Regions from separate parts of the Paenibacillus sp. FSL H7-0940 genome, predicted to be linked through region 1. Evidence: riboswitches for the same ligand, from Rfam matches in the RefSeq annotation. Region 1 holds a riboswitch; each other region holds the start of a gene.
What was found. A riboswitch is a leader RNA that binds a small molecule or an ion and turns the genes downstream of it on or off. The one in region 1 is predicted to bind cyclic di-AMP.

Region 2: another riboswitch for cyclic di-AMP. It lies ahead of MHB71_RS18105 (hypothetical protein); the one in region 1 lies ahead of MHB71_RS24650 (C40 family peptidase).
Region 3: another riboswitch for cyclic di-AMP. It lies ahead of MHB71_RS14600 (C40 family peptidase); the one in region 1 lies ahead of MHB71_RS24650 (C40 family peptidase).
Region 4: another riboswitch for cyclic di-AMP. It lies ahead of MHB71_RS07450 (3D domain-containing protein); the one in region 1 lies ahead of MHB71_RS24650 (C40 family peptidase).

Annotation. Positions count from the first base shown of each region.
Region 1 is NZ_CP150280.1:5,577,697-5,579,899, forward strand. It holds gene MHB71_RS24640 (M1 family metallopeptidase) at 1-29, shown strand, start outside; gene MHB71_RS24645 (hypothetical protein) at 40-891, shown strand; cyclic di-AMP (ydaO/yuaA leader) riboswitch at 1,137-1,274, shown strand; gene MHB71_RS24650 (C40 family peptidase) at 1,314-1,748, shown strand; gene MHB71_RS24655 (GNAT family protein) at 2,104-2,203, shown strand, end outside.
Region 2 is NZ_CP150280.1:4,066,913-4,069,115, reverse strand. It holds gene MHB71_RS18110 (glutathione peroxidase) at 1-373, opposite strand, end outside; cyclic di-AMP (ydaO/yuaA leader) riboswitch at 745-920, shown strand; gene MHB71_RS18105 (hypothetical protein) at 1,036-1,434, shown strand; gene MHB71_RS18100 (HAD family hydrolase) at 1,562-2,203, shown strand, end outside.
Region 3 is NZ_CP150280.1:3,354,071-3,356,273, forward strand. It holds gene pelA (pectate lyase) at 1-676, opposite strand, end outside; cyclic di-AMP (ydaO/yuaA leader) riboswitch at 1,095-1,226, shown strand; gene MHB71_RS14600 (C40 family peptidase) at 1,232-1,696, shown strand; gene MHB71_RS14605 (carboxymuconolactone decarboxylase family protein) at 1,770-2,099, opposite strand.
Region 4 is NZ_CP150280.1:1,675,125-1,677,327, forward strand. It holds gene MHB71_RS07440 (ABC transporter substrate-binding protein/permease) at 1-156, shown strand, start outside; gene MHB71_RS07445 (amino acid ABC transporter ATP-binding protein) at 143-865, shown strand; cyclic di-AMP (ydaO/yuaA leader) riboswitch at 1,084-1,279, shown strand; gene MHB71_RS07450 (3D domain-containing protein) at 1,282-1,956, shown strand; gene MHB71_RS07455 (polysaccharide deacetylase family protein) at 2,064-2,203, opposite strand, start outside.

The DNA of each region.
Region 1 (2,203 bases):
AAGCCATATTCGGAGGTCTGTCATGGTGAGGTGGAAACGGTGAAAGCGAAAATACGTGAAGGCTGGTTTCTCGTCCGTCAGCATATGTTCATTGCCGCACTCTTATTTCTCTATCAACTCATTTGGGGATATTTCTTCTATCGAATGGTACAATCGGCCGTCATCCCACTGCTCCTTCGCTATCCAGATGCTGATGCCGGTGAGCTGAGTACACTTTTGTTCAAAATGGAAAGTCAACTTAACCTGTCTACCCATCCGGAGGTTCATCGTTATCTATGGATTCTCGGGGGCATGCTGCTGGTTCGCATGTTGATCAGCCCCCTCATTCAGGCAGGACTGCTCTACTCACTTCAGCACTTTAATTCTACAGAAGAGCGTATCCCCTTTGTCCGCGGAATCAAAAATCTGTGGAAACCGATGCTGCTGCTCCACACCATACGTACATTATTGATACTTCTGCCCGCCTACTGGCTCATACCGAAGCTCTACTCGATTCTCATGGACGGATTTCATTCCCTTCAATTACTTTTGCCTGGCATACCTTATGTTGCTGCCTGGATTGTATATGGTTGGATCATCCACCATGTCATACTCTATATGCAGTTCGGTGTTTCGGCACCAGAAGGAGAAGGCGGGGCTCACGGTACCCTCAAAGCACTCTGGATTGCACTGCGTCATATCATCGCTGTAATCGGCATTGCATTACTGCTGGGCGGAGTACACCTGCTCGTCTTTGGGGCGTTCACTACAGCCTCATGGTTATTAACGGGACTGACCGGACTTATACTACAACAGACGTATCCACTTGCCAGATGTCTATTGAGTCTGTGGAAAATATGCAGCCATTTCCGATTATGGCAGTCCAAAATATCCAAAGGTGAGAGCAGATAGTTTAAAAATTGTTACCATCACATGTTAAACTCATGGCCTAATATGTACTTATAAATAGGCAAACCTCAACCTTTCCCCGTCAAAGGTCGAGGTTTTTTTTGCTAATTTTGTTGCTAAACGTTGCCAAAGCCGTACTCCTCTGTTACAATAATCGCAGTGAGTTTTTAGTAACAACTTTGTAATCTTTACATTCATATTTGTAACTACTTAAAATTAAATCGTCATTTCTTGATTTCGCAGGTGCATAACTAGCATAGCCAAATTCCTGGCACCTGGGAAGCGGGGGAACCAGTTATGGGTGAATTGATCTTGCTACAGAGGGATCATAGGGGACCTTCAACCGAATCCTTAAGCTAACCTCGCAGGCATTGGAAGGGGAATATCTCTTGTTCAAGAAGAAATTAACCGCAGCTGTACTTAGCATCACATTCGCTTTATCGCTTGGTGCAGGTAGCGCATTCGCAGATTCAAAGATGGACACAGTAATTGATTCAGCAATGGGAACTACATACAAAAGTGGGGGAACAACGCTTAACGGCTTTGACTGCTCCGGATTTACCCGGTATGTATTCGACAAGTTGGGTATTGATTTGGCACGCCAATCCAGTTCCCAATTCGACATGGGCGATTCCGTATCCCGCATGGAAATGAGAGCTGGCGATCTGGTGTTCTTTAATACAACAGGTAAAGGCGTATCTCATGTAGGAATCTTTGTAGGGGATGGAAAGTTCGCACACTCCTCTTCTTCCAAAGGCGTTACGATCAGTGCATTGAGTGAAAACTACTGGGCCAATCGTTATGTTGGCGCAAAACGGATTATGAGCACGGACGCATATGAATCACTGGCCCTTGACTAGGGACAAGCTGAGCAACATGATGCTGTAACCATTAACCATACTGGAACGAAGCAAGAAGCATAACAGAACCGCCCGGTACATTCTCCGCAGGAATGTATCCGGCGGTTTTTTTGTGCTTCAATCCTTATTCATGTTGCAAGTTATACTCGGGGTATATCCTGCGACATCAACAGGTTCATTTTGCGTTCGTTCGTCCGTGCCCTTATGATGTTTTTACCCATCCCGTTATAATATAAACGAAATTACCGGAACTTTTGTTTCATTTTTTTTCTTGGGAAGGAAGACTTGCTAAATGAACATCACTTTTGTAGAGTGGACAAAGAGTTCTGTTTCAAGGAAAGGAGCATGCAGGTGTATGAAGGAAACCCCTGTGACGTTTCACGTTGTACCCATGCGAGAAGAACATGCGGAGCTTATCTGCAGTTGGCAGTATGATCCGCCTTACAATATCTACA
Region 2 (2,203 bases), 1.5 Mb from region 1:
AATTCCATTTGATTGCTTTGGAGCCGAGCAGGCCAGGAGCTTCTGTGCTAAGGTGTTGGAAAAGAGGGTGAGCGCTTGAACCGTTCACATCAATTTTCTCAAACATGGGGAAGCTCACGCCATAATTCATCTGACAGAACTCGGCAATATCGTCGGAAGATCCTTTTTCCTGTGCAAACTGGTTGCTTGGGAAACCAAGCACTTCAAATGGAGCATCTTGAAACTTGTCTTGCAATTCTTGCAGACCTTTGAATTGAGGGGTAAGGCCGCATGAGCTTGCCGTATTCACAATCAGGAGCACTTTGTCACGGTAGTCGGACATTTCAACTTCTTGACCGCGAAGGGTATTCACTTTGTAATCGTAGACTGTCATCTAAATCGCCTCCATTTATTTACTCTTATATCTTCTATTATATTGGTTGCAATTAAATATTGCAAAACTAATATGGTGTTAAAAGAATCAAAACAGGCAAGTTGTGCAGAATACGTGAATGAATTGCGAAGTGATTTACGCCAGAGTGAGAATTAGATAGCCTTGAAGAGATAGATAGAGTATAACTTTGTTGTAAGCGTTATTATGGATAGGAATTGGCAAAAATCTGCCGATTTGGTGATCTGGGCGGACTTTACACCGACATGGCACGGGTGTATGATTCATAACGTAATTTCAATTTAAACTAAATTGTACTTGAAAAACGAAACAAACGATAATATCGCTCGATCTTACCTTAAGATATACGAACGATGTTTTAATCGCTGAGTTTCCATTCATTAATGAATGGGAAACGGGGGAACCAACGGAATGCGCTGTCCAGGACAGTGGGCATTCATGGGGTGAATTTTCCGGTGACAGCCGGAAATAGGGCGACTCTCGCGCCCGAATCCGTCAGCTAACCTCGTAAGCGTTAAAGGGAGAGGCAACAAGCCGTACGCTGGTTCATGGTGTTTTCGCCATGGGTTATTTAAGAAGCGTTCGGGAGGCCTTGGTCCCCCACGCTTCTTTTTTGTTGTCTTTTCACGCCAAGGGAGGAACGAATGATGGATACTGAGATGATCTTAGTGACTGCTCCAAATGAAGCAGGACGTAAATTTATCAAATTGCTGATGTACAAAAAAATGCCGTTTGCCGTTCTAACCAACAGTGCAGGGGAAGAGCGAAGACTCCGTAGAATCGGAGTAGAACATGTCATTCGCATGAATACGGCTGCAGCTCAAAAATGGTTTTTGCCGCAGGGCAGCGTAGGCAACGTGTTTATTTTCGAGAACAGCCTGAATCTGACCTGTCGTTATTTACAGATCTGCCGTTCATGGACATCGAAATCCCTGTGCGTCATTACGGAGCAGAGTCATCCTAAGGGCATCTATCGGGGCATGGGCGCAGACCGGATTGTATATTCGCTCAATGGGGAAGTTGGCTTTCTCCTCAATGGTTAATGCCATAGCTTGTGATTGCTCAGGTGTAAGGTGCCTGTTATAATTGAATGTATCGATAAACGGAAGTTTGAGGAGACTCATGCAGGATGGTGAGTCTTCTTTTTTATGCTTACAAGGAGGAATTGGCGTGCCGGATGTAGGTGGATTGAAATGGTTGTTTTTTGATGTTGGAGATACGCTGGTGGATGAATGGGAGCCGGTTGATGATATTATCGGACAGTTTGTCCGTGAAGCTTGTGCTTTGGGGTATCCGGTGACAATTGAGGCGGTACGCGAACTGTTCGCGAGTTGTTACCGAAAATATGAGCAATGGCCTATGAGAGTGGCGATTCGCACATTCGTTGAAGACGAGGGGCATCAGAAACAGATTCAGGACAAGCTGAAGTTTCAAAAAGATCTTGAACGTCCTTTTCCTTCAGCGGATTCCGTTCTTCAGCAGTTGTCACGGCATTATCGCATTGGCATTATTGCCAATCAGAGTCCTGGAACGGAAGAGAGACTGGAAAGCTATGGCTTGCGGAAGTATGTTGATGTTCTGGCATGTTCGGCTGAAGAAGGAGTGTCCAAGCCAGACCCTGAGTTATACGCTGTGGCCTTGAAGCAGGCCGGTTGTGAACCGGAGGAAGCCGTCATGATCGGCGATCGGATCGATAACGACATTATACCTGCTCGGAAGCTGGGCATGCGTACGATTCGGATTATGCAGGGTTACGGAAGATTCCAGCCAGAGCTATCGGATGACAAACGTGCGGATTGGACTGTTGATTCA
Region 3 (2,203 bases), 2.2 Mb from region 1:
GAAATTTAACAATCGTTACACTCTCTCCAGCTGTCAGAGATGGCACTTCGTAGATTCTTGCGCTCGCTGGTTTAAGAGAGTTGGAATCATGTTGTTGTCCCCATGCTGTCAGCTTACCACCTGAAACGACCTGTGTATTCAGAATCGCCTCCACACCTTTGGCAACTGAATTTTTACTGCGGTTAGCAAGTGTGCTGTCGATAAATGAGAAATCACCTTTGCGTGCTGCTACTTCATCCAGCATAATCATTACATTAATCATGGCATCATCATTGTAAGTGATGTGCTTGTGGTATCCGGAGCTTTGGTAAACTTGTGGCCACCCGCCGTTTGAATACTGCATGTTGATCAAAAAGTTAATTCCTTTGATTGCAGCTGTGGAGTAACGCGGATCATTCGTCTTTTTAAATTCCTTCGCCAATCTTCTAATTTCTGAGTATGTAGCCTTGTTGTCTATCGTGGACTTTGCCCACTCTCCACTTGTCTGTTTATAATCTTTTCTCCAACCTCCATCCGGCAGCTGGTTCTTCAAAATATCAGAAATACTCGCTGTAGTACCCGACGCATCTGCAGCAGATACCGTCCCTACAGGGAGAACTGCCATTCCAACTACTGAGAACACCATCGTACATGCCAGGACAAAAGTAATTATTTTCTTCGCTTTCAAATGTAACACTCTCCTATGTTCGTTTTTATAAATCTTCCACTTCTACTTTACGTATGATATACGCCCCGAACCTCCTTTATTTGTATTTATTGCATAATAAAATCAATTTTCATCCAATATGTGGATTGGATAATCAGATAATATGCAAAAAATCGATTTTTGTCAATATATGCAACTTAATGAATATAATCTCTCTAATTCTACATAACGGAATAGTTCTTTTAACTCATGACAAACCTATCTATTTATCCAAATTCGTCTTACACGAATCAATAATGACGTTTTTGTCATGAATGATACCCAAACTCGATCCCTTCTTTCATATAAAAACCTTAATTCCGCTAACATTGAGGTATTACGAAGGGTTTTAAATGGGTTTGACAATTACGCATTTATGCAATATAGTTTCAAATAGTTACAAAAACTTAATTATTCATTGCCGAGTTTCATGTTTGAAAACGGGGGAACCAATTTGGGTGAATTATTCTTATACATAGGAAATATAGGGAACCTTCTACCGAACCCTTAGCTAACTCCGTAGGCATCGAAGGGAGAACATTGATTTTGAAAAAACTGATTATCTCCATTTTTGGAGCAGCTGTATTATTTACATCCGGGGCAACAAGCACAGAGGCAAGCAGTATCAACTCCGTAGTGAACAACATGACAGGTATTCCTTACAAATGGGGTGGCACAACTGTAGCCGGCTTCGACTGTTCTGGTTTTATGAGATATCTTTTCAACAAATACAGCATTGAATTACCACGTACTTCGCAGCAGCAAGCCAAAGCAGGTACTCCCGTATCCAAGAGCAATGTTCGGACAGGTGATCTGGTGTTCTTTAATACAACAGGCAAAGGCATTTCACATACAGGTGTATATATCGGCGGCGGACAATTCGCTCATGCCTCCAGCAGTAAAGGTGTAAGCATCACGAAGTTATCGAATCCATACTTCAATGATCGTTATGTAACAGCACGTCGGGTAACTGGACAGTTTATGTATGATAAAATGTTAGGTAAAATGTGATTCACATACAAAAAGGCATCGGTTATTAACCGGATGCCTTTTTTGCACTTAAAAATGTATGTTGCATTGCTTACTAATGCAGCGCCTTCTGCACTCGCATCGCACCCTGAGACAGGGCATGTCCTCCACCAACAGCTCCAGCCACGGCTACGGTCTCCATAATCTCCTGATCTGTTGCGCCCTTAGCACGGGCTTCTTCTACATGGTAGAAGGTACATACCTCATTGTTGGCGAATAATCCAATGCCAAGCGCAATTAGCTGTTTTGTCTTCGCATCAATCACACCAGGTTGGAAACATTCTCCGGTAAACTCATGATACGACTTCACCACACCTGGCAGCACATCGCTTAATGCTCCAATCTGATCCTTGTAGGCATGAACTTTATCATTCATCAATGTCATGGCTTGTAGCACACCCTCTCGGCTATAGTTACAGATCTTCCTCACTGTACCTATCTTCTCTCCCGAGTGAGCCAATTATGCCAAGAAATCATGGTAATTCCAAA
Region 4 (2,203 bases), 3.2 Mb from region 1:
GATATTATGTATCAGGCAAGTGTAGTCAAGAACATTACGTACCAAGGCTTGAGTCCATTTTTGATTGCAGCAGCCATCTACTTTGTAATGACGTTCATTTTGTCCAAGCTGCTGGGACGACTGGAAAGGAAGTTGAGTGCAAGTGATAGACGTTAGACAATTACACAAATCTTATGGAAATAACGATGTGCTTAAGGGCATTAACGTGACGATTGGCAAAGGTGAGGTTGTCGTGGTCATCGGTCCTTCCGGTTCAGGTAAAAGTACTTTCTTGCGTTGTCTGAATCTGCTGGAACAGCCTACCTCAGGAGAGATTGATTTTGAAGGCGTGTCAATCACGGACCCCAAGCATAACATTAACGCAACTCGTGAGAAAATGGGCATGGTGTTCCAGCACTTCAACCTGTTCCCACACAAAACGGTAGAGCAAAACATTACGATTGCTCCAATTAAAGTGAAGAAACAATCCACTCAGGAAGCGGAGAAAATCGCCGCTGATCTGCTTAACACCGTGGGCTTGTACGATAAAAAAGATACATTCCCGAATCAGCTGTCTGGTGGACAGAAGCAGCGGATCGCCATTGCTAGAGCATTGGCCATGCAGCCGCATGTGATGCTGTTTGACGAGCCTACGTCGGCACTGGACCCCGAAATGGTCGGTGAAGTGTTGGATGTCATGAAACGTCTTGCAGAAGGCGGGATGACAATGGTCATCGTAACCCATGAGATGGGTTTTGCACGTGAAGTGGGAGACCGAATCCTGTTCATGGATGGCGGGGTTATTGTGGAAGAGGGAACACCTGATGAGGTGTTTGGAGCTCCAAAAAATTCACGTACACGTGATTTTCTTGCCAAAGTACTCTAAACGATGTGATTAAATAGCGTTACTGACTTCGAGTCGGTAACGCTATTTTTTATGGATAATAATCGCGTAAGCATTCGGAAAAGTAACTATTCTGTTACCAAATATAAAGGAATCGGGTCAACCAAATTTTCTGAATTAACCAGTATTCTTACAAATGCTTACATGCTAAAAACCATTTGGTAAGAATTACTACAAGTTCAGGTTACAAAATTGTGATATATTGAACTCTGCCGAAACTTCCGGACAGGGAGTGCGGGGGATGTAACGATGCAGATTGTGCAGGGGGAAGATCTACAGCACACTGCTTGGGGTGAATTAGGGGTACATAACGTTTCAAATGTAACGAAGAACCTATAGGGTGGCTCCTCATCCGAATCCGACAACTAACTTCGCAGGCATAATGAGGGAGGAAGACCATGATTAACAAGAAACGTATAGCCAAAACAGCAGTAGCATTAATGACAACAGCAATGCTCATTCAAGCCGTTCCGGCTCACGCCGATTCAGTTCATGTGGCCAAAGAAGGGGATACCTTCTACACCTTATCAAAACAATATGGAGTAGCACTCAACACGTTGGTTAAAGCAAACAACGACATTTCGGCTTACAACATTTATGGTGGTTTGAAAATTACGATTCCCGGTAAGGCAAACAATGTTGCAGCCGCTGCGGCAACGGAGAGCAAGACCCCAGCCAAAACGGTTACCACAGCAAGTTTGGACGTTAACGCAGATAACAAAGTGGTTCAAGCCTGGGGTAAGACATTCGATTACAGCAAAGCTGTGAACGTAAAAGCAACGGCATACTCTGCAGATCCGTCTGAAAATGGAGGCTGGGGTGCAGTCGATTATTTCGGGAATGACCTTGAACTGGGTACGATTGCAGTTGATCCAAGTGTGATTCCACTTGGAACTAAAGTACTGGTAACTGGTCACAGCCATCCAGGATTGCCAAAACAAGCTTTTGTAGCCACAGCACGTGATGTGGGCGGTGCAATCAAAGGTCACCGGATTGATATCTTTATCCCGGGTAGCAAACAGTCTGTAAGCTCATTTGGTTTTCAGGATATCGAGCTGTACATTCTGAAGTAGAGAGAAAATAACATTTAAAATGAATTCAAATAGGGTGTCTGCCAGTCGCTAATTCGCGATTGAACAGCACCCTTTTAATATTCTCATTTATTTCTATCACGGTCATCTTAATCTTTGGCCTTTGGCAATCCCAGCATTTCGTCCAAGGTGACCAGTTCATATCCCCGATTACGTAGTTCCTCAATGATTTCAGGCAAAGCCTCAATTGTGCCGTTAAGATTTGATCCTACACCTCCTCCAGCATGTT